Regions from separate parts of the Flavonifractor sp. An52 genome, predicted to be linked through region 1. Evidence: riboswitches for the same ligand, from Rfam matches in the RefSeq annotation. Region 1 holds a riboswitch; the other holds the start of a gene.
What was found. A riboswitch is a leader RNA that binds a small molecule or an ion and turns the genes downstream of it on or off. The one in region 1 is predicted to bind lysine.

Region 1 (13,140 bases):
GAGGACAAGAAAAAGCCTCTGTCCGACCAGAAGTTGTGTGAGATGATGACCGCCCAGGGCTGCCCTCTGTCCCGGCGCACCGTAGCCAAATACCGGGATGAGCTGCACATCCCCAGCACCACGGGGCGGAAGCAATACGAATGATTTTTGGAGGAACCATGGGTTTTCAAGGGGTATTTTTTGATTTTGACTATACACTGGGGGATGCCACCGAGGCCATTGTGGCCGGTTTCCGGTACGGCTTTGAGCAGATGGGTCTGCCGGAGCCGGAGCGGGAGGCGGTGCGCCGCACCATCGGTATGACTCTGGAGGACGGCTATACCACCCTCACCGGAGACCAGCGGCCCGAGCAGCGGGCCCTGTTTCGGAAGCTGTACACCGAGAAGGCCGCACCCCTCCAGGTGCAGGTGACCCGCCTTTTCCCCGGTGCGGCGGAGCTGCTTACCGCGCTCAGGGAGGCGGAAATCCCGGTGGGTGTGGTAAGTACCAAGCGCACCGACACACTGACGGCAGTGCTGGAGGCCAGAGGCGTACGGCAGAGCCTGGTTTCCATCACCGGCGGCGACAAGGTGGACCGGCCCAAGCCGGACCCCCAGGGGCTGCTGGCAGCCCTGGCAGAGCTGGGCCTGAAGCCGGAGAATGTGCTCTACTGCGGGGATACCCTCATTGATGCGGAGACCGCCCACCGGGCCGGGGCCCATTTCTGCGCCGTTCTCAACGGTACCACCACCCGGCAGGACTTTGAAGCCAGCGGCCTGCCGCTGGATCATGTGGCGGAGGACCTTGGGGATCTGAAGGCCTGGCTGGGGCTGTAATTCTATTAATATAAGGTAGCAAAAAACGCCGGGGCAGCAGCCCCGGCGTTTTTTTACGCAAAACGGACAACGGGGCCCCGTCTGGGGCCCCGTTGTCCTACAGAGAAAAAGAGGGGAAAAAGAGGAAAAATCGAAACAATAGAGATTTGGGTTACTTACCCAGGCGGCGGACCATTTCCTTGGCGCAGAAGGTGGCCACGTCGTCAGCATAGGTACCGGCACCGAAGCCAGCGTCATAGCCCAGCTCCTTGGCCAGAGCGTGGGTGATACGGGCGCCGCCGCAGCAGAAGATGTACTTCTCGCGGACACCCTCGGCCTCGGCCAGCTCGATGAGCTCGGTGAGGTTCTGGATGTGGACGTCCTTCTGGGTCACGGTCTGGGACACCAGCAGCACGTCGGCGTTGACCTCGGCAGCCTTCTTGAGGAACTCCTCGTTGGGCACCTGGGAACCCAGGTTGTAGGCCTCGATCATCTCATAGCGCTCCAGGCCGTAGTGGCCGGCAAAGCCCTTGCGGTTCATGATGGCGTCGATGCCCACGGTGTGAGCGTCGGTGCCGGTGGAGGCACCCACCACCACCAGCTTGCGGCCCAGCCGCTCCTTCAGGAACTCATCGGTCTCGTCCATGCTCATGGCCTCGTCAGCCACGGTCTGCACCACGATCTCGTTGTAGTTGATGGAGTGGGTGAGGGAGCCGTACACCACATAGAAGGTGAAGGCCTCGTCCAGCTTCTGGCGGAGAGCCACGTTGGGATCGGCCAGGCCCATCTTCTGAGCCATGAGCACGGCAGCCGCGGCGCCCTTGTCGTCGTCCTTAACGGGCAGGGTAAAGGAGAGCTGCACCTTGCCGTCGTTCATGGTGTCGCCATAGGGTTTCAGCCGGGTCAGGTCCAGCGTGGTGTCAAGGTCCTTATCGCGAATCTGATACAGTCCGGAACTCATTTGCCGGCACCCCCTTTCATCATGGGCTCAAGGAAGGGGTTGAAGTACCCGGCGGCCTTGGTCACAACGCCGTCCAGGCCCTTGCCGCCGTCGCGAGGACGCTTGATGTCGGCAAAGATGCCCCGCTCCAGGGTCTCGAAAATGCCCAGCTGCTCGATCTGGCCCAGCAGATCGGTAGCCTTGTGCAGCACGTCGGCAGCACGGTTCTGCATGATGCCGCCTTCCTTGAAGACGATCTCGCTGCCCAGGTCGTGCATGGTGCGGAAGATGTACTGGGCGTTCTGGATGGCCAGGAAGCGGTCGGACAGGAAGGGAGTATGAATGGCCTCGGTCATCATGCCCAGCAGGTGGATCTTCTGGTTGGTCAGGATGGTCACCATGTTGAACAGGGCGTCCTGAACGTGGCCGCGGAAGATGTTGCCGGTCATGAACTTGGTGGGAGGCATATACTTCAGGGGAGCGTTGGGGAAGATCTCCCGGGCCATCTCGGCCTGGGCCAGCTCATACAGGAAGCCGTTCTCCACGTCGGGGTCAATCTCAAAGGCATGACCCAGACCCATCTGCTCCTCGGGCAGGCCGGCCCGCAGGGCGAAGGCCTCGTTGAGGAACTGGGAGGCCAGCACGGTGTGAGCCTCTTCCACAGCGTCGGCGGTGGTCAGGTAGTTGTCCTCGCCGGTGTTGATGACCACGCCGGCATAGGCGTTGATGGCGCGGGAGAAGGACTGGTCCACCAGGGTACGCTGCATATTGATGTCGCGGAACAGGATGCCGTACAGAGCGTCGTTCAGCATCACGTCCAGACCCTCGAAGGCGCCCATGGCGGCGATCTCGGGCATACACAGGCCGGAGCAGTAGTTACACACGCGGATGTAACGGCCCAGCTCCTCGCCCACCTTGTCCATGGCCTCGCGCATCAGGCGGAAGTTCTCCTGAGTGGCGTAGGTGCCGCCGAAGCCCTCAGTGGTGGCGCCGTAAGGCACATAGTCCAGCAGGGACTGGCCGGTGGTACGGATCACGGCGATAACGTCGGCACCCTGGCGGGCGGCGGCGGTAGCCTGCACAACGTCCTCATAGATGTTGCCGGTGGCCACGATCAGGTAGATCCAGGGACCCTGCTTCTCGCCGCCGTGGGTCGCAATGAAGTCCTCGCGGCGCTTGCGGCGGGCGCGGATCTTGGCCAGGCTGGCCTCCACAATGGGATCCAGAGCGGCGTGGATCTCGGCCTCGCTGTGGGTGGGCAGAGCGGTCAGGTCCAGCTTGTCGTTGGCCACGTCCTCGGCGATGGCCTGGGGATCCTTACCGGTCTCCACCATGGCGTTGCCGATCCAGAAAGCGGCGCCCTGAGGCAGAGCGCCCTTGTCCATCAGGTGCTCCACAACCACGTTGGGCAGAGGCACGTCGCCGGCGTCCACACCGTCGATGCCCAGCAGGCGGCAGATGGTACGCTCCACGGCCACGGTGGTGCAGCCGTCGATGAAACGCTGGGTGTCGTCCGCCACGCGGGAAGCGTGAGCGCGGGCCTGTTCCACCAGCTTAAAATCAAGGTTCAGCTTGGATTCCAACATCGATCACTTCCATTCTTTTTCAGTTCAAAACGGGGGGCAGCGGATCGCCGCGGTTGGGCGGCGATCCGCTGTATTTATCTGGATTACTCCTCGTGGTGGGAGCGCTTATGACGCTCCAGGTTGGCGGGCTCCATGGAGAGCGCCTGGCCGCGCTCCAGGCCGGCCACACCCATGAGCTCCTTCTTCTTCTTGCCGGTGCAGTAGTCGCACTGACAATCGGTGTAGTGGTCGGGCTCGGTGTAAGTGGTGATAACGCCCTCGTAGTTGCGCAGGATGACCTTCTTGGGGGTCTGGGAGATGACGTACTGAGGCATGACGGGAGTCTTGCCGCCGCCGCCGGGGGCGTCCACCACGAAGGTGGGCACGCAGAAGCCGGAGGTATGACCGCGCAGGCCCTCGATGATCTCGATGCCCTTGCTGACGGGAGTACGGAAGTGCTCCAGGCCCATGGACAGGTCGCACTGATAGATGTAGTAGGGGCGCACCCGGATTCTGACCAGCTCGTTGACCAGCTTCTTCATGGTGTAGACGCAGTCGTTGATGCCGGCCAGCAGCACGCTCTGGTTGCCCAGAGGGATACCGGCGTCAGCCAGCATGGCGCAGGCCTTGGCGGACTCGGGGGTGATCTCGTTGGGATGGTTGAAGTGGGTGTTCAGCCAGATGGGATGATACTTCTTCAGCATATTGCACAGCTCGGGAGTGATACGCTGAGGCAGCACCACGGGGGTACGGGAGCCGATGCGGACGATCTCCACGTGGGGGATCTCACGCAGCTTGGCGATGATGTACTCCAGACGCTCGTCGGAGCAGAGCAGAGCGTCGCCGCCGGAGAGCAGCACGTCACGGATGACGGGAGTGTTGCGGATGTACTCGATGGCCTGATCCACCTGATCCACGGGCAGGCCGGCGTCGTTCTGACCGGCGAAGCGGCGGCGGGTGCAGTGACGGCAGTACATGGAGCACTGGTCGGTGATCAGCAGCAGGCAGCGGTCAGGATAGCGGTGGGTCAGACCGGGAGCGGGGGAGTCCTCATCCTCGTGCAGGGGGTCCAGCAGGTCGGCGGCGGACTGATGCAGCTCCTTGGCGGTGGGGACGGCCTGCAGCCGGACGGGATCGTGAGGATCGCCGGGCTGAATCAGGGACAGATAATAAGGAGTGATGGCCATGCGGAGGGTGCCGAGGCAGGCCTTAACGCCTTCCTCTTCCTCGGGGGTCAGATCCACATACTTCTTCAGGTCCTCCAGAGTCTCGATGCGGTTCTTGACTTGCCAATGCCAGTCGTTCCACTGCTCGTCAGTCACATCGGGGAACAGGATCTTACGGCGGGACTCTACCATAACAAGGTCATCCTTTCTAAATCAGTGTGGGGATGTGCCATTCACAGGCGTCAGGGACCGGGAACCGGAACGGGGGGAGAAAGGGTTGGGGAGGAGAGTTTCTCCAGCGGGACCGGGGCCGGAATCATCGGCCGCAGAACGATCACATCAATCAGCTCATCTGTCGATGGGACAGGTAAGTCACAAAATAAATGGGAAATAATCTGGAAATCGGTAAAACAGGAACTTACAGGTACTTCTTTTCGAAGTAGGCCTTCAGCTGGGGATTCTCTCGCAGCGCCCCACGCAATGTTCCATTGCGCGGGGACCCCGTGATTTGACATCCTCGGGGCAACTGAATTGCCCCTGCGGGAACGCTGCGCGTTCTGCGCGCCAAAAGGCGCGGCCAGCTGGCGCTGGCGTCCGAGCTGCACAGACAGCTCAGAATATCTTACAGATATTTCTTCTCGAAGTAGGCCTTCAGCTGGGGATTCTCACGCAGCTCGGACAGAGTGATCTCGGCGTGGTCCTTGGTGTAGCCGTTGCCGACGATCATGGTGACGTCCTTGCCGCAGCCCTCGGCGCCCAGAGCAGCCTTGGCGAAATCGGTGGCCATGGAGAAGAAGTACACCACGCCGTTGTCATGGACGGGCAGGATGGCGGCCATCTCGCAGGCGGGCACGTTCACGATCAGGATGGAGACATCGTACTCCTTGCCGTTGTTGACGGCCAGGGACTTCTCCAGCACCTCGGTGGGGTTGGTGGCGGAGCCAACGATGGCGTGGTGGCACAGGTTCATGCTCTTCAGCAGGTCGGCGTCCTCCTGGCAGATGACCAGGGCAACCACGTTGCCGGTGGGGCCAACGCGCTTCATGGCCTCGTAGCAGCACATCATGCCGCCCTTGCCGGCGCCGCCCAGGATGAGCACGGAGTCACCGGGCTTCACCAGCTTAGCGGTCTGGGCAGGAGCACCAGCCACGTCCAGAGCGGCCAGGGCCAGCTCCTCGCTCATGTCGTCGGGCAGCTTGGCATACAGGCCGGACTCAAACAGGATAGCCTGGGCATCCACGTCCACGCGGTCGATCTCGGGGTGGATGGCCTTGATCTTGTTGATCTTCAGGGGAGTCAGGGACAGGGAGACCAGAGAAGCGATCTTGTCGCCCACCTTCAGATCGATCTTGCCCTGCAGGTCCTCGCCGATCTCACGGACGGTGCCGATGAACATACCGCCGGAACCGGTGACGGGGTTCTGCATCTTGCCGCGCTCATTGACGATATCCAGGATCATCTGCTCGGTCTTGGCCAGGTCCTTCTCGCAGGCCTCATAGATCTGGGTGAAGGAAGCGGAGTCAATGTTCAGAGCGGAAACGTCGCACAGGATCTCATTGGAGTAGCACTCCATGGTGTTGTCGATCTTCTTGGCAGCCTGGGTCAGCAGGCCCTTGGGCTCGATGACGCGGTGAGTGCCGTACTTGTTGCCTTTCTTCTGCATAGAAAGTTCCTCCTGTTTCGTTTAATGTTTGGTTGGGGAGATATATGGTTGGGGAGATAAGTAAAACAAAGGAATGGGATCAGGCCAGGGACAGGATCTTCCGGGCCTCATCGGGAGTGGCGATCTCGCGGCCCAGCTCCTTGGCCAGGCGGACCACCTTGGCGACCAGCTCGCCGTTGGAGGCGGCCTTGTGGCCCTTCTCCAGGTAGATGTTGTCCTCAAAGCCCACGCGGACGTTGCCGCCCATCACGATGCCGGCGGCAACCATGGGCCAGGCGCCCCGGCCGATGCCGGTGACGGTCCAGGTGGAACCGGCGGGGATCTGCTTCACCAGGTAGTCCAGGTTGCCCACGGTGGCGGGGGTGCAGCCGGACACGCCCAGCACGAAGTTGAACTGCATGGGAGCGCCGGGGACCAGACCCTTGTTGGCCATGTTCACGATGGTGTCCAGGTGGCCGATCTCGAAGCACTCATACTCGGGCTTGATGTTGTTTTCGATCATGCGCTTGCCGAAGGCCCGCATGGTGGGCATATCGTTGACGAAGATGTCGTCGCCGAAGTTGCAGGTGCCGCAGTCCAGAGTGGCCATCTCGGGGCACAGCTCGGTGGGCTGGAGCCGCTCCTCAGGAGTCATGCCGGTGGCGCCGCCGGTGGAGGGGATCAGGATCACGCCAGGGCAGGCCTCCTTGATGGCGTCCAGGATCACCCGGAACCGCTCCCGGTCCTGAGTGGGGGTACCATCGTCCTCGCGGACGTGGACGTGGATGACAGCGGCGCCGGCATCAAAGGCGCTCTTGGCCTCGCGGACCATTTCCTCCACAGTGTAGGGGACAGCGGGATTGTGCTCTTTGGTGACCTCTGCGCCGCAGATGGCCGCGGTGATAATAAGCTTTTCCATGACACGCCTCCTCGAAAAAATAAAGCTACCTCGCCGGTAGGAGATCCATTCCTCCGGCGAGATAGCGCTTCATGAACAAAAAAACACTACTCATGTCCGCGGGAGGGGAGACTCTCGTTCAGACACAAATAGCGCTTCATGTGACTCATGACAATCCGTAAGCACTGGGCCCACGGCTCAGGGGGAGGGCTGTACGATTCACGTCCCCCTTCGGCGGAGCGGACATTCACAGAGTACATCGGGCTCGCCTGCCCTTATCATTGCTCTGCTACCTTGCGCTCCGCGCCTCTATCCATGCGTGTTATTCACTTTTGACAAATTCACTATAACTCAGGCCATTTGGTTTGTCAACTATTTTTTGAAAAATTAGGCTCACAAAATTTTTCTCCGTTCTGTAGACTTTTGTACGCTACAGCGGGATAGTGCTTACCAAATGGTAACCAGAACTGGAAGGGCAAAAACTCCGGCAGGCGGCGTGAACCGCCTGCCGGAGCAGGGAAAATTTACAGGTCGGCCTGGAAGAGTTCCATGAGGGTATCGTCCAGTTTGAGCAGTCGGCACACCCGGAGGGCGTCCCGGGGACAGGGGGCTCCGGGAGGGGCGGGAAGGAGCCGATAGTCCATCCGGCGGGCGATCCGCTTGCGGGGATCGTCCCCCTCGTCGCCCTGGATGTCCCGTACCAGACCGGCCACCTGGTAGTGGGCGGCGGCCACGTCGGACACCCCGTCATAGTGGGTGGTCATGAGAGCAACGCAGTCCAGACTGCTCAGGTGACGCACCAGAGCACGGGCCAGGGCCGCGCCCTCCTGGGGGTTGGTGCCCCGGGCAAATTCGTCCAGAGCCACGAAGAAGAACTGGCCGTGGGTTTCCCGCAGCAGCTTGTCCAGCAGATGGACTTCCTTGCCGAAGGAGGACAGGCCGCCGGTGCCGGGGCCGCTGTCGGCCAGGATGAGCTCCACCCGGTGGAACAGGGGAAGGGTGGCGGACTGGGCAAAGACGAAGAAGCCGCACTGGCACAGAAGCAGGGAGAGCACGGTGGAGCGGAGAGACACCGTTTTGCCGCCCATGTTGGCGCCGGTGATGACGGTGCAGCCCGGCTTCAGGTCCAGATCCAACAGGGTAAACTGTTCGCCACGCTCAGCCAGATCCTCCTCCACCTGGGGATGGCGCACCCCCCGGAGGGTGATGGATTTGTCGGTGCTGAGTGCGGGCCGCACGCAGTTGTACCGCAGAGCCAGCTTGGCCTTGGCCACGATGAGATCCAGCCGGCCCAGAGTCTCCATGTTGTCCAGGAAAGCCTGCTTGTAGGCCATCAGCTTGCCGGTGAGCATCCGGCGGACCTCCAGCTCCAGCTTATCCTCCTCCACCGCCAGGACACGGCGCTTTTCCATCAGGGGCCCCCGTTTGTCCTCCATGGTCATGCGGATAGCCTTCTCCAGCTTGGCCTTCTCCGCACGCAGAGGAGCCAGGTCGTTGTGGTAGGAATTGACAACAGAGAAGGTGGGCAGACGGCGGCCCTCCGGGTCCATCAGCTCCAGGGCGTCGGCCAGGGAGGGGAAGGACAGCCCGGCCATGGGGGGCAGAGCGGCGTAGGCCTGGACCAGCTGCTCCAGGGTGACCAGGAAATGCTTGATCTCAAAGAGCTCCACCAGATCGAAGGGGGCGCCGGGGTCCCGGTCGAAAGAGCCCCGGATGTCGTGAAACAGGGGCAGGCAGCGGGTCACGCCCCGCAGGGCAGCGGCGGCGTCCTTGCGCTCGGCCTCGGTGAGCCGCACCGGGCCGCAGCCGCAGCCCTCGGTCTGAGGGGCGGTGGTGCCTGCGTTCCAAAGCTCCATGGCCAGAGCCACATTGTCCAGCTCCTCCTCCAGGGCGGCTTCCTCTCCGGGGCCGTACCACCGCAGGGAGCGGGCGGCCGCCTTGCCGAACGGCGACATGGGACTCAGCCGGTTCAGTACCCACTGAAACCCTGCGTTTTCCCGCAGTTCATGCGTCAGTTCCATCATGATCCTCCTTCACGTTGACCACCGGCAGGTGGATGGCCTGCCGCAGGGCGGAGATGAATTTATCCGGTTCAAAGTGCCAGCCGTAGGCAGACCAGGGGTTGGCCGCCACAGCGGCGATGGTCAGCTCCCGGCGGACAGCCAGTTGGCCGCCGTTGCGCTGGAACAGCTCCAGGGCGGCCCGGCCTGCCAGCAGGTGGGTGGCGTCCTGAGTGACCAGGGTAGTGGGAGCGCCCCGGCGGGCCAGGGTTTTGAGCAGGGGGTCGGTAACCCCTCCCGCCGCCCACACCGCCAGGGGGCGGCGGGGCAGCTTGTTCCACTTGGGGCTGCCGCCTTCGTCCAGGGGCAGCTCCAGAGGGGTGCCGTCCAGCTCAAACAGAGCAAAGCGGTCCTCCACGCCCTCCAGGGCAGAACGCAGGCCGGCGTGCTCCGGCACTTTCCGGTCAAAGAGCCAGCAGGTGTGGGCGGTCTCCGATACCACCAGGTCCATATCCCGGTCCAGAGAGGCACCGGTACACAGCAGGGCCACGCCCTCCACACCGGCGCCAGCCAGAGACTTCCGTCCGGCGGCCCCGTCGATGAGGACCCGCTGGGCCCCCAATTCCATGAAGCGAGCGGTGAGGGGGCGCAGCTGTCCGGCGGCAGAGGGTCCGGCCAGCTGCACATAGCCGTCAGACAGGGTGCGGAAAATAGCCACCGGTCCCAGGGGGGTCATCACGTCGGTCAGGTCCACCACCTCCAGGGTGGCGTCGCACAGCGTGATCATGCCCCGGGCAGTGGCGAACAGATCGCCGGCTTTCAGGTACAGATCGGGCTTCTCGGTCCCGGTGACCAGGTCGGTGCGTTCTCCGTCCCGGCCCACCGAGGTGAGGGCCAGCCGCTCGTCCCCCAACTCGGCCATCAGGCGGCGCATGGCGGTGGTCTTGCCCGCGTTCTTGCACAGGCCGATCACGGTCACGGGGGAGGCATCCCCCACCAGCGGCGCTAACAGATGTTCCAAAATAGGGCCTCCCTTCCATAGGAAAATTGGGTCATTTTTGAGTTCGTCGAGGCCATTATAAGAGGCCCCCATCGGTTCTGTCAATGGGGAGAAGCAGAATTCCAGCCGCCTGAAATCAGATGCGAGGAGTAGCAGAAAATGAAAAAAGCATATATCAATCATGCAGAGCCGGGGAACGGACGAAAGAAATATATAGCATAATGGCAGGATAAATGATTACTTTTTGGAATATAAAAAATAGAATTTACAAAATAACCGGGGAAAACCAAACGAAAATCATTTGACAGAAAAGAGGAACGCTTTTGCGTATGAAATTTTGGAATGGAATTGATGCAAAAAAAGAAAACCGCCTGTCCGACGGAACAACCGTCAGACAGGCGGAATGCGGTGGGGGAAAAGCTTACTGCTTGGAGAACTGGTCCTTGCCGGCGCCGCACAGGGGGCACACCCAGTCAGCGGGAACCTGCTCCCAGGCAGTGCCGGGGGCCACGCCGTTATCGGGGTCGCCCTCAGCGGGGTCGTAGATATAGCCGCAGAGATCGCAGACGTACTTATCCATGTTGGAACACTCCTTGTTTTCAATCAAAATCAAGCGGCAGATACCGGACGGGGGAAACAACCTTGCCGGATGTCCTGTCCTGTGGTATGATACGCTTGTTACGCTACTATTTATAACACATCGGGGGACACTGTGAAAATTGGCAATATCACGATAAATTCGGCTCTGGCGCTGGCTCCTATGGCGGGAGTGACAGACCTGGCCTTCCGGACCATCTGCCGGGAGCTGGGGGCGGGCTATACCATTACGGAGATGGTGAGCGCCAAGGCCCTGTGCTATCAGGACAAAAAGTCGGTTCCGCTCCTTCAGCTGGGGGAGGGGGAACATCCGGCGGCGGTGCAGATCTTCGGCAGCGACCCGGCCTGTATGGAGCAGGCAGCGGGTATGGCCGCGGAGCGCTCCGGCGCCGATATCATCGACATCAATATGGGCTGCCCGGTGCCCAAGGTGGCCAATTCCGGCGACGGCTCGGGGCTGATGAAGAACCCGGAACTGGCTGTGAAGGTGGCGGAGGCGGTGATCCGGGGGGCTGGCGGCAGGCCGGTGACGGTGAAGTTCCGTCTGGGCTGGGACAAGGGCTCCATCAACTGCGTGGAGTTTGCCAAAGCCATGGAGGAGGCCGGAGTGGCTGCCGTGGCGGTCCACGGCCGCACCCGGACCCAGATGTACTCCGGCACCGCCAACTGGGACTACATCCGGGCGGTAAAAGAGACGGTTTCCATTCCGGTGATCGCCAACGGCGATGTATTTGAGCCCAAGGACGCGGTGCGCATCCTCAAGTACACCGGGGCGGATATGGCCATGATCGGCCGGGGCTGCTTCGGCAATCCCTGGCTGTTCCAGCGGGCCCAGGCGGCTCTGGCGGGGGAGGAGATCCCGCCCCTGCCGTCCCTGGCTGTGCGGTGTGACACCGCAGTGCGGCAGTTTGAGCTGTCGGCGGCCCAGAAGGGGGAGCACATTGCCTGCCTGGAGGCCCGGAAGCACTACGCCTGGTACCTGAAGGGGGTGCCCCACGCAGGGTACTATAAGGAGCAGATCAGCCATGTGTCCACCCTGGAGGATATCTACAAGGTGACGGCGGGCATCAAACGGGACCTTTCTGACAGAGTGGAGATAGAAGATAGAAGATAGGAGATACGGCGGCCGCAAGTGGGAAGTGAGGTGAGAAAGGCATGAAAGCGGAATGGGAACTGGTCCAGCGGGCCAGGCAGGGGGACGAGGAGTCCTTTGCCGCCCTGGTGGAGCAGAATCAGGGACGGATTTACAATCTGGCCCTGCGGATGACGGGCAACCCGGACGATGCCCTGGAGCTGAGTCAGGAGGCCTTTCTCAACGCCTGGAAGGGGCTGGGCAAATTCCAGGGGGACAGCTCCTTTGCCACCTGGCTGTACCGGCTGACCAGCAACGTTTGCATTGATTTTCTCCGCCGGGAGAAGAGGCGCAGCGCCCTGTCCATGACCATTTCTCTGGACGATGAGGAGGAGGCCAGGCAGGCCGAACTGCCCGACGAGCGGTTCTCCCCCCATGTGGAAGCTGAGCGCCGGGAGCGGCAGGAGACGCTCCGGGCGGGCCTCAGCACCCTGTCGGCGGAGCACCGGCGGGTGCTGATCCTGCGGGAGCTGGAAGGGCTGTCTTACGGCGAGATCGCCCAGGTACTGGGTCTGGAGGAGGGCACGGTGAAATCCCGCATTGCCCGTGCCCGGCTGGCCCTGCGGAACTATTTGAAAAAACAGGGGAACTTTTTTGATTCGTCCACGTCTATACCTTGAACAACGGGGGACCTACCCCCGAATGGAGAGGAGGGAACGATATGCTGAGCTGTGACGAGGCGCTGGAACTAATCAGCGCCCGGTTGGACGGACCTCTGACCCAGGAAGAGACTGCCCGGCTGGAGGAGCACCTGTCGGCGTGCCCGGCGTGCCGGACCCTTGCGGAGGATCTGAAGGAGCTCCATGAGGAATTACCCCAGCTGGCCGCTCAGCCCCCTGCCGGGCTGAAGGAGGGGGTTATGGACCAGATCCACACCTCCAAGGTCACCCCCTTCCAGAGCAAGAAGCGTCAGTGGCGCTGGCGGAGCCTGGCCTCCCTGGCGGCGGTGGCCGCCCTGGTGCTGGTGGGCGCGGGCGTTATGGACAAGTGGCGGACCGGCGGCTTCCGGGGCGGCGAGCAGGCCCCCGGCAGCATTTCCGTGGCGGTGGAGAGCAACCTGCCTGCCGGAGGCGATGAGGAGGGACCAATGACCCGAGAGATCGCGCCCCAGCCCACTCAGGCCCAGACAGAGAGCGGCAATCAGGAGGATCAGACTGCCGGCGGTAGCTCCGGTCAGGGGACAGACAGCCAGCAGGGCGGTCAGAGCTATTCCGGAGAGGGCAGCACAAAGACCACGGAGCCTGCTGCTGCGTCCCAGACACCTGCTGAAACTGGAGCTGAACCCTACAGCGTGACCCCGGACGACCGGGGCGTCCAGACGACCCAGGCCACCGTGAATCCCACGCTTACCCAGATCGGTCTTACCCAGACGGAAGCCCTGTACAAGCTGGCCGCCTGGCTGGGCT
Region 2 (10,870 bases), on a different contig from region 1:
TGGTGGCTGGGGCGTATCTGCGACAGGGCTGCCCTCCGGTTTCTCCGGGGTATTGGGTTTTCCCTGTGCAGGCGCATTTGGAGTGGCTTTTCCCGCATCAGGGGATTTTCCGGTACCCGGTTCCTCCGGCGCAGGTGTCTTTTTTTCGTCTGCCATCGCTACCTCCTTCTTAAAAATAAATTTTGGAGTGTTGCACAAAATTAAAGTCAAAAATTTTGTGCCTATTTTTTCTACTTCTCACCTCCTTCAAACCTACCTCCATGCAAAAACGCCGCCCGGTGGTCTCCACGGACGGCGTTTTGCGTAATGTGATAGATTTTATTTTTTAATATTCCCTTGATTTTCAAGGGTTATAGCCACTTTCCTAATAACATCGCCCCGACCGGACCCACCGGACCTACCGGACCTGCCACCCCCGGACCCACCGGACCCACCGGCGCGGCAGGTGTGACCGGACCCACTGGCCCTCAGGGTATTCCCGGACCTGACGGCGCTACCGGTCCTACCGGACCTCAGGGTATCCCCGGCCCCGATGGCGCTACCGGTCCTACTGGCCCCACCGGTCCTACCGGTACCGCGGGTACTGCCGGTGCAACCGGACCTACCGGACCCACCGGCCCTGCCGGTACTGCGGGCACTGCTGGTGCTACCGGACCTACCGGACCCACCGGCCCTGCCGGTACTGCGGGTACTGCTGGTGCAACCGGACCTACCGGACCCACCGGCCCTGCCGGTACCGCGGGCACTGCTGGCGCTACTGGTCCTACTGGCCCTACCGGGCCTACCGGCCCTGCCGGTGAGACCAACGCCGCCGCCACGGTCACCACCCTGCAAACCAGTGCCAGCCTGACCGACGCTATCAACGCCATCAACCAGATTATCCAGAATCTGAAGGCCGCCGGTCTGATGGAAACCTGATCCTGCGGGAGGGGGGCAGTCTGCCCCCCTCTCCTTCTGTGAAAGGAGAAGGCACTTATGAAAATTGTAGTCTACGCCATCTGCAAGAATGAGGCCCAGTTTGTGGACCGTTGGATGGACTCCATGTCAGAGGCCGATCAGGTGGTGGTGCTGGACACCGGCTCCACCGACGACACCGTGGCCCGCTTGGAGGCCCGAGGAGCCGTTGTCACCGTGGAGACCATTTCTCCCTGGCGGTTCGACACTGCCCGCAACCGCTCTCTGGAACTGGTGGATGAGGACGCCGATATCTGCGTATGTACCGACCTGGACGAGGTGTTCCATCCCGGCTGGCGGGCTGCTCTGGAGTCGGCTTGGACGCCCGGCACAGGTCAGGCCCGGTACCGCTACACCTGGTCCTTCCGGCCCGACGGAGCCGAAGGGGTGGTATTTTGGTACGAGAAGATCCACCGCCGCCACGGTTACCGCTGGGTTCATCCGGTTCATGAGATCCTGCGCTGGGAGGAGCCTGGTCAGCCCGGCCTCATGGTAACTGCGCTGGGGGTGCAGCTGGATCACCACCCTGATCCCTCCAAATCCCGGGGCCAGTATCTCCCTCTGCTGGAACTGTCGGTACAGGAGGAACCGGAAGACGACCGCAACGCCCACTATCTGGGCCGGGAGTATTTTTTCCATAGCCGGTGGGACGACTGCATTGCCACCCTCAAGCGGCACCTGTCCATGCCCACAGCTACCTGGAAGGATGAGCGGGCAGCCTCCATGCGGTACATTGCCAAGTCCTACATACAGAAAGGGGACCCCGCCCAGGCCAGAAGTTGGTTTTTCCGCGCCGCCGCCGAGGCCCCCCATCTGCGGGAGCCCTGGATGGATCTGGCCACCCTTTGCTACCAGCAGGAGAACTGGGACGGGGTGCTGTATTTTACCGGTGTCGCTTTGGCCATCACCGTCCGGCCTGATACCTACATCTGTGAGGCGGAGGCCTGGGGGCCACTTCCCCACGACCTGCGGTGCCAGGCCTATTTCCGCACCGGGCGCATCGGCCCCGCTCGGGAGGAAGCGCAAAAGGCCCTTGCCCTCTCCCCTACCGATCCCCGGCTGGCGGGCAACGTGGAGGTACTGAGAAGGATGTAAAAAAGGCCTGCCGTTTTACTACGGCAGGCCTTTTGGTTGTTTCAGCAGATAAACATGGCGTCTCCGAAGGAGAAGAAGCGGTATTTCTGCTCCACCGCCTCCTTGTAGGCAGCCAGGATGTGCTCCCGGCCCGCCAGGGCGGACACCAGCATGATGAGGGTGGATTCCGGCAGATGGAAGTTGGTGATGAGGCAGTCCAGCGCCTTGAATTTGTAGCCCGGATAGATAAAGATATTGGTCCACCCGGCGCTCTCCTTCAGAGTTCCGTCCTCTGCCGCCCAGCTCTCAATGGTGCGGCAGGAGGTGGTGCCCACGCAGATTACCCGGCCTCCCTCGGCTCTGGTCCGGTTGATGGTCTCGGCAGTCTCGGCAGAGATCATGCAGTACTCGGAGTGCATCTCGTGGTCCAGGATATCCTCCTCCTTCACCGGGCGGAAGGTGCCCAGGCCCACATGGAGGGTCACATAGGCCAGACGCACCCCCATGTCCTCCACCTGCTTGAGCAGTTCCTTGGTGAAGTGGAGACCGGCGGTGGGGGCGGCGGCGGAGCCCACTTCCCGTGAGTAGACGGTCTGATACCGCTCCGGGTCCTGAAGTTCGGCTTTAATATAGGGAGGCAGAGGCATCTTACCCAGCTGCTCCAGCTTTTCCAGGAAAATGCCCTCGTAGTCGAAGCGAACCAGCCGGTTGCCGCCCTCCAGTACCTCGGTGACCTCGGCGGTGAGCTGGCCCTCGCCGAAGGACACCTTCGTACCCGGACGCATCTTACGGCCGGGCCGCACCAGGCACTCCCAGGTCTTATTGCCCCGGTCGATGAGCAGCAGCACCTCCACCGCTCCCCCACCGGGATCCCGGTGGCCGATGAGCCGGGCTGGCAGCACCCGGGAGTCGTTGAGTACCAGGCAGTCTCCCGGTCTCAGCAGAGTGGGCAGATCGAAAAAGTGCATATGTTTGGTTTCGCCGGTGTGCTTGTCCAGCACCAGCAGTCGGGAGGAGTCCCGCTTCTCCAGAGGAGTCTGAGCGATCAGCTCCTCCGGCAGGTAAAAGTCAAAATCAGACGTCTTTATGGCTTGCGCACCTCTATTCCAGTATAGTAGAAGGTCAGGATATCCTGATAAGTATAGCCCTGCTGGGCCATGGCATAAGCGCCCCACTGGCTCATGCCCACGTTGTGGCCCCAGCCGGAGCCGGTGATGGTGAACACGGTGGAGCTGTCTCCGCCGCTGCCGCCGGATGCCGTGGCCTGGGTCACCTGGCCGCTGCCGTCAATGATGTACACGTCGCCGCTCAGCTTGGAGGTGGAACCGCTGCCGTCGATGGCATAGGCCCCGTCCAGGCTGCCGAGGGTACCATTTCCGTTCACCGTGTAGCTCCCTCCCCCGCCGGACGAGCCGCTGCCGGCGGAGCTGGACACGGTGTAATGGATGGACCGCAGCCCCAGGAAGGTGCGGCAGTCGTCCCGGATCTTGCTCCAGCTCTTGCCGGAGGAGTCGGTGAAGGTGATCTCAATGGCATTGCCGGTGGGGCTGGTCTTGGTAACCCGGAAATCCACGATGCCCGAGTTGGTATAGCCCTTGGAATTGAGCAAGTCGGTGAGCTCCTGGGCGGTGTAGGTCACCGTCCAGTTGTAGTTGGGAACCTTGCTGGCCACCGACGCCTCGTAGGGGTCGTACTTGCCGATGAGGTAGGCCACGTTGCTCCCCCACACATTGACGGCGCTCTCGGTGGCGCCGCCGTCGTGGGAGGAGTATACCGCCTCAATGAGGGAGCCGTTGTACCAGGCGTATTCACCATAAGTCTCCTCCACCGCCTTGCTGCTGTTGGCCGTCACCGCGTCCATACCCAAGTATACCTGGCAGCAGGTGGAGTTGCAGATGTCGAAGCCCTGACTCTTGTGCTTGCTGGCGGTGTAATTGCGGTAAGCGTAGGTGCGGGCGCTCACCGCCTGGGCCTTCAGGGCCTCCAGGGGCCAGGAGGAGCTCATCTCCCGCACGATGACCCCCTGTACATAATCCTCCAGGCCAATGACATTGCTCACCGTCAGGTTACCTCCGCTCACCCGCTGATACTGGAAGCCGCCGTAATAGGTACAGCCCCGGAAAATGGTCTCGGTCTTGACGCTGTCGTCCAGGCCGGGCTTGATGCCCAGGCACTTGGAGGCGCTGTCAAACTGGAAGAGGATCTGACTGGCGCCCGTCTTGACCACCGACACCCCGGCGCTGGAGGTACCAACCACCTCGGCGTCCCCAAGGCCAAGGCTGGTCTGGGCGGCCTGGGCGGATTCCTTGTCCAGGTAGGCCCCTACTCTTGCCTGCCACGTCCCGTCGATCCAGGCCACGAAGCCGCCGGAATAGGCGGAGGCCGCAGCGGCAGCCTCGTCGTAGGAGCTGTAGCTGCCGGGCAGCTTCAAATGCCAGCAGCCCACGGCGATATTGGAGGTAATGGTGTCGTAATAGCCGCTCCATGTCCCCACCTTGCCGTAGTAGACATTCTGGGTTTTGACCACCGAGATGGCGGTCTCACTGGTGGCGGCCAGCTGCTGAAACACCCGGTTGTCGTCATAATAGCCCAGCCGGTACCCGCTGCCCACATCGTTGAGCAGGTTGGCGCCGGGCAGGGCGTTGGAGCCGTAAAAGATACCCACTTTAATGGTGGGGTCCACCGCCACCGAGGCGGCGGAGGCCGGCGCCTGGCTCAGTGGAAGGGCAATGGCCAGGGCCAGGGCTGCAATCTGCACAATTTTTTTCATCTTTCCTGTTTTCATTTGGCGGAAATCCCATCTCGCTTTCGTTGACACTTTGCCAGAACTTGTGGTACAATTTTGCAAACTAAATAGCGAAATTACATTTGCAGGATAGAGGCGCGGCTCTTCAAGAGTAGCGTGGTGAGGGTGCCGGGCCCGGTGAACCGCGTGAAAGGGGAGGCCGCCGAAGGGACGCTCCCGGTGGTGCGTTTGCCTGGTCGCCCGGATAAGATCCGTTCGACTGTCGCCGCACACGCGGCGGAGTGCTGTCTGCTTTTGTCTGGTATGGTCGGGGACGCACTGTCCCTGTCATTATAGTACAAAATCAGCAGTTCTGTAAACTGCTGATTTTCTTTTTCTTTTCGCTATGAGTTTCCGGTCTGAGACAGGCCGGTGTTGGAATAAACTTTGAGCAACGGAGGTATGGTCATGGAAAAATACAAAGTAGGCGTCATCGGCGGCACCGGTATGGTGGGCCAGCGTTTTGTTTCCCTGCTGGAGAATCACCCCTGGTTCCAGCTCACTGTCATTGCGGCCAGCAGCCGCTCCGCCGGCAAGACCTATGAGGAAGCCATCGGCTCCCGCTGGGCTCTGGAGAATCCCATGCCCGAAGAGGCCAAAAAGATGGTGGTCATGAACGCGGAGGCCGATATCGAGGCCATTGCCTCCCAGGTGGATTTTGTCTTTTCCGCCGTGGATATGAAGAAGGAAGAGATTCAGGCTCTGGAGGAGGCCTACGCCAAGCACGAGTGCCCCGTGGTCTCCAACAACTCCGCTCACCGCTGGACGCCCGACGTGCCCATGGTGGTGCCGGAGATCAATCCCGAGCATATCAAAGTCATCGAGGACCAGCGAAAGCGACTGGGGGTGGAGCGCGGGTTCATTGCCGTTAAGTCCAACTGCTCCCTCCAGAGCTATGTTCCCGCCCTGCACCCCCTGCGCGGCTTCGGCCTGAACCAGGTGCTGGTCTGCACCTATCAGGCTATTTCCGGCGCGGGCAAAACCTTCGACACCTGGCCTGAGATGGTGGACAATGTGATCCCCTACATCGGCGGCGAGGAGGAGAAGAGCGAGCAGGAGCCCCTGAAGCTGTGGGGCAAGGTGGAGAACGGGGTCATCGTCAACGCCCAGTCCCCCGCCATCACCGCCCAGTGTCTGCGGGTGCCCGCGTCCAACGGCCATATGGCCGCTGTGTTCGCACGCTTTGAGAACAAACCCTCTATGGAGGAGATCAAAGAGATCTGGGCAAATTACAAGGGCCGTGCCCAGGAGCTGGCCCTGCCCTCCGCTCCCAAGCAGTTCCTGCACTACTTTGAGGAGCCCGACCGTCCTCAGACCCGGCTGGACCGGATGACCGAGGGCGGTATGGCGGTCTGCATTGGCCGTCTGCGTCCCGACACGCAGTACGACTATAAGTTCGTCTGCCTGTCCCACAATACCCTTCGCGGCGCCGCGGGCGGCGCAGTCCTTCTTGCCGAACTTCTGTGCGCGGAGGGTTACATTTCAAGGAGGTAACCCTAATTATGAGAGAGCCTGTTTTTACCGGAGCCTGTTCCGCCATCATCACCCCGTTTGACCACAGCGGCGCCATCAACTACGATCAGTTCGGGAAAATCATCGACGAGCAGATCGAGCGGGGCCTGGACGCCATCTGCGTCTGCGGCACCACCGGAGAGTGTTCCACCCTGACCATCCGGGAGCACATTGCCGCCGTGGAATACTGTGTCAAGCGGGTGAACGGCCGGGTCAAGGTCATTGCCGGCGCGGGCAGCAACGATACTTCCGCCGCCGTCTACCTGTCCCAGCACGCCCAGGACTCCGGTGCCGACGCCCTGCTGCACGTCACCCCCTACTACAACAAGGCGTCCCAGACCGGCCTCATCAAGCACTACGAATACATTGCCGACCGGGTGGATCTGCCCATTATCCTCTATAATGTGCCCTCCCGCACCGGCGTTTCCTTTACCGCCGAGACCTACAAGGTGCTCTCCCAGCACCCCAACATCAACGGCGTCAAGGAGGCCAGCGGCAACTTCTCTCTGCTGGCTCACACCCTGGCCATCTGCGGCGACGACTTCTATGTCTGGTCTGGCAACGACGACCAGGTGGTCCCCATGATGAGCCTGGGCGCCAAGGGCGTGATCTCGGTGGTGGCCAACATCGCCCCCGAGGTCATGATCCAGATGACCCACCTGTGCCTGGAGGGCAAGTTTGACCAGGCCGCCGCCCTTCAGCTGGGCTACATGGACTTTATCGACGCCCTCTTCCTGGAGGTCAACCCCATTCCCATCAAGGCTGCCATGAATCTGGCGGGCTACGACATCGGCTCCCTCCGCCTGCCTCTGTGCGATATGAGCGACGGACCGCTGGAGACCCTCCGTCAGTCTATGGTCAAGGTGGGACTGCTCTCCGCCTGAGCACCGGGAAAGGATGTTGGAAATGCTTCGTTTGATCCTCTCCGGCTGCAACGGCCGGATGGGCCGGGCAGTGGAGCACCTGTGCGCCGCCCAGCCCGACCTGGAAATCGCCGCCGGATTTGACCTGCTGGGGACTGGCGACCGGGACTTCCCCGTGTTCTCCTCCCCCGCTGAGTTCCAGGGGCAGGCTGATGCCCTCATCGACTTCTCCTCCCCTGCCGCCCTGCCCGCTCTGCTGGACTTCTGTTTGCAGCGGAACATCCCGGCAGTGCTGGCCACCACCGGCTACTCGGAGGAGCAGCTGGCCGCCATCGACCAGGCGGCGCGGGTCATCCCCGTGTTCCGCTCCGCCAATATGTCCCTGGGAGTCAATGTGCTGCTGGCCCTGGTACGCCAGGCCACCGCGGCTCTGGGGACGGACTACGATATCGAAATCGTGGAAAAACACCATAATAAAAAGGTGGACGCCCCCAGCGGCACCGCCCTCATGCTGGCCGACGCGGCGGCATCCGCTCTTCCCTACCAGCCCGACTATGTGTGCGACCGCCACAGCGTCCGCAAGGCCAGAGACAAGGAGGAGATCGGCATCTGCTCTGTTCGCGGCGGCGGCATCGTGGGAGATCACGACGTGATCTTTGCCGGTGAGAATGAGGTCATCACCCTGAGCCACTCCGCTATGAGCCGGGAGGTCTTTGCCTCCGGCGCCATCCGGGCGGCCCGATTTCTTGCCGGTGTGGAGACCCCTGGTCTCTACTCCATGACTGATCTGGTCCAGGCCACCCTTTCCTAACAGCAAAAAAGACCGCCCATTGGGCGGTCTTTTTTCATTCTTTGTCCGGCGGCGTTTGGGGCTGCTCCTCCAGGGGCTTACCGTTGCCGTCGATTTTTTTTGCCTTGAGACGCTTGTTGACCCACTCCCGGACCAAAGCATAGAGCACAGCGAAGGTGGGCACGCCCAGGATCATGCCGGGGAACCCGAACAGGCCGCCGCAGGTGACAATGGAGATGAGCACCCAGATGGCGGACAGGCCGGTGCTGTCACCCAGGATCTTGGGCCCCAGGATGTTGCCGTCAAACTGCTGCAATCCGATGACCAGGGCAAAGAACCGCAGGGCGGCCCAGGGGTCCACGATCACCAGAATAAACAGACAGGGAATAGCGCCGATGATGGGTCCAAAGAAGGGGATCACATTGGTGACGCCCACGGTGACGCTGACCAGCATGGGGTAGGGAATCTGGAAAATGGCGCACAGGATGAAGCAGAGCACGCCGATGATGGCGGAATCGATGATCTTGCCGTTGATAAAGCCCACGAACACCCGGTTGGCCTGACCGCATACCCCCAGCAGCCAGTCGGACCGGCGCTTGGACACGGTGGCGTAGAGGAGCTTTTTCAGCTGGGGTACCAGCCGGTCCTTCCCCGCCAGCATATAGATGGAGGAGATCAGGGCGGTGATGCCCGCAATCACGCCGCTGCCGATGGCAAAGCCCACATCCAGCAGCTGGGGCAGGGCCTCCGCCGCTTTTGCGGTCATGTTGCTGATCATGTTCTGGAAGTTACCGAACATATCGTTGATGGCGTCGGCATCCAGATCAAATTGCTCGGTCAGATCCTGCACCAGCTGATCCAGGCTGGTCAGGTAGGTCTGCATATTGCCCGCCAGGTCCTTGACGCTCTGTACCACCTGAGGCACGATGAGCCCCAGCAGGATGGCAACCACGGCAAAGGCCAGCACATAGACCAGCAAAATGGACAACGCACGCTTAAACCGGTGGTTGGGAAAGAGTTTTCGCTCAAAAAAGCACATGGGGGTATTGAGCAGGTAGGCGATGGCAAAGCCCACGATAAACGGGGACAGCACCCCCATAAACTGGTTGATCCGGACAGTTACTACGCTGAAATGGTTCAATCCCACATAGAACAGGATGGCAACGATGAGCACAATGAGCAGCTGCACATGGCTGCCATCCAGGATGTACCATTTCTTCTTGTTCTTCGGGTCCTCTTTTTCCGGCACAGTGCCTTCCTCCTTTGCAGCCGCCACACACATTGCCGGGGCGGTAAGCCTTCCAACAGGTCTATTGTATCATGCCTGTTTGTCGCCTGCAACCAAAGTCAGGTAAAATTAAGAAAGGGGCTGCCCCACTGACGGCAGCCCCTGAACACTCAGCCCTGCAGAGAGGCCCGGTGGAAGACCTTCTTGCCCTTCTTGATCATGACGCCGTCGCCGGAGAGCTGCTCGGCAGTCACGGCAGTGTATACGTCCGTTACCTTCTGGCCGTCCAGTTCCACGCCGCCCTGCTCGATGAGGCGGCGGGCCTCCTTCTTGGAGGGTGCCAGCTTACAGGCCAGCATTAGGTCCAGGATACCGATGGTGCCGTCTGTGAGCGCACCAGCCTCCAGGGCGGTGGAGGGCACGTTGCTCATATCGCCGCCGCCCACAAACAGGGCCTTGGCAGCATCCTGGGCCTTCTTGGCCTCCTCCTCGCCGTGGACCAGCTTGGTCAGCTCAAAGGCCAGGATCTCCTTGGCGGTGTTGAGCTGGCTGCCCTCCCACTTGTCCATCTCGTCGATCTGCTCCAGAGGCAGGAAGGTGAGCATCCGCAGGCACTTGAGCACATCGCCGTCGCCCACGTTGCGCCAGTACTGGTAGAACTCGTAGGGGCTGGTCTTGTTGGGGTCCAGCCACACGGCGCCCTTGGCGGTCTTGCCCATCTTCTTGCCCTCGGAGTTGAGCAGCAGGGTGATGGTCATGGCGTGGGCGTCCTTGCCCAGCTTGCGGCGGATCAGCTCGGTGCCGCCCAGCATATTGGACCACTGGTCGTCGCCGCCGAACTGCATATTGCAGCCGTAGTGCTGGAACAGGTGGTAGAAGTCGTAGGACTGCATGATCATGTAGTTGAACTCCAGGAAGGAGAGGCCCTTCTCCATGCGCTGCTTGTAGCACTCAGCCCGCAGCATATTGTTGACGGAGAAGCAGGCGCCCACCTCACGGAGCAGCTCAATGTAGTTGAGCTTGAGGAGCCACTCGGCGTTGTTCACCATCTGGGCCTTGCCCTCGCCGAACTCGATGAAACGCTCCATCTGCTTCTTAAAGCAGTCACAGTTGTGCTGGATGGTCTCCGGGGTCATCATGTTGCGCATATCGGTACGGCCGGAGGGGTCACCGATGTAGCCGGTGCCGCCGCCGATGAGGGCGATAGGACGGTTGCCCGCCATCTGGAGCCGCTTCATCAGGCACAGAGCCATGAAGTGACCCACATGGAGGGAGTCGGCGGTAGGGTCAAAGCCGATGTAAAAGACGGCCTTGCCCTCGTTGATCATCTTGGAGATCTCCTCCTCGTTGGTGACCTGGGCAATGAGGCCACGGGCCTTCAGTTCTTCGTAACAAGTCATGTTCATTCTCCTTTATCTCAATGGTGTAGTCATCAGTATAACCGCTTTCCGCAGTGGGGACACTTGGCGTCGTCCATGTCGTGGCGCTCCCCACAGTGGGGGCAGGGGACCTGCGCGATGGTGGCCTCCTCTTCCGGTGGCTCCACCGCGTAGAACTCCAATTTTTTGCAATCCCGGCAGCAATAGATATCTACGGTAAGAGCGCCAGACAAAAGGTGCCCCCAGGAGCCGGTAAGCCAACCGAACTTCCCCAGCTGGATCTTT

Region 2: it holds a riboswitch for lysine, as region 1 does, so the genes downstream of both, asd (aspartate-semialdehyde dehydrogenase) here and B5G06_RS06870 (3-keto-5-aminohexanoate cleavage protein) in region 1, are expected to answer to the same signal.

The regions. Positions count from the first base shown of each region.
Region 1 covers NZ_NFIB01000013.1:32,352-45,491, reverse strand. The annotation lists gene rpoN (RNA polymerase factor sigma-54) at 1-144, shown strand, start outside; gene B5G06_RS06895 (HAD family hydrolase) at 141-815, shown strand; gene B5G06_RS06890 (OAM dimerization domain-containing protein) at 967-1,755, opposite strand; gene B5G06_RS06885 (lysine 5,6-aminomutase subunit alpha) at 1,752-3,320, opposite strand; gene ablA (lysine 2,3-aminomutase) at 3,404-4,657, opposite strand; gene B5G06_RS06875 (L-erythro-3,5-diaminohexanoate dehydrogenase) at 5,088-6,128, opposite strand; gene B5G06_RS06870 (3-keto-5-aminohexanoate cleavage protein) at 6,208-7,026, opposite strand; lysine riboswitch at 7,148-7,325, opposite strand; gene B5G06_RS06865 (MutS-related protein) at 7,530-9,026, opposite strand; gene B5G06_RS06860 (hypothetical protein) at 9,010-10,026, opposite strand; gene rd (rubredoxin) at 10,427-10,585, opposite strand; gene dusB (tRNA dihydrouridine synthase DusB) at 10,718-11,716, shown strand; gene B5G06_RS06845 (RNA polymerase sigma factor) at 11,758-12,354, shown strand; gene B5G06_RS06840 (anti-sigma factor family protein) at 12,396-13,140, shown strand, end outside.
Region 2 covers NZ_NFIB01000009.1:85,183-96,052, reverse strand. The annotation lists gene B5G06_RS05370 (ParB/RepB/Spo0J family partition protein) at 1-156, opposite strand, end outside; gene B5G06_RS05365 (hypothetical protein) at 448-918, shown strand; gene B5G06_RS05360 (tetratricopeptide repeat-containing glycosyltransferase) at 976-2,049, shown strand; gene queA (tRNA preQ1(34) S-adenosylmethionine ribosyltransferase-isomerase QueA) at 2,091-3,116, opposite strand; gene B5G06_RS05350 (SpoIID/LytB domain-containing protein) at 3,113-4,798, opposite strand; lysine riboswitch at 4,897-5,069, shown strand; gene asd (aspartate-semialdehyde dehydrogenase) at 5,222-6,307, shown strand; gene dapA (4-hydroxy-tetrahydrodipicolinate synthase) at 6,316-7,209, shown strand; gene dapB (4-hydroxy-tetrahydrodipicolinate reductase) at 7,232-7,999, shown strand; gene B5G06_RS05330 (AI-2E family transporter) at 8,034-9,227, opposite strand; gene tyrS (tyrosine--tRNA ligase) at 9,377-10,606, opposite strand; gene B5G06_RS05320 (zinc ribbon domain-containing protein) at 10,639-10,870, opposite strand, start outside.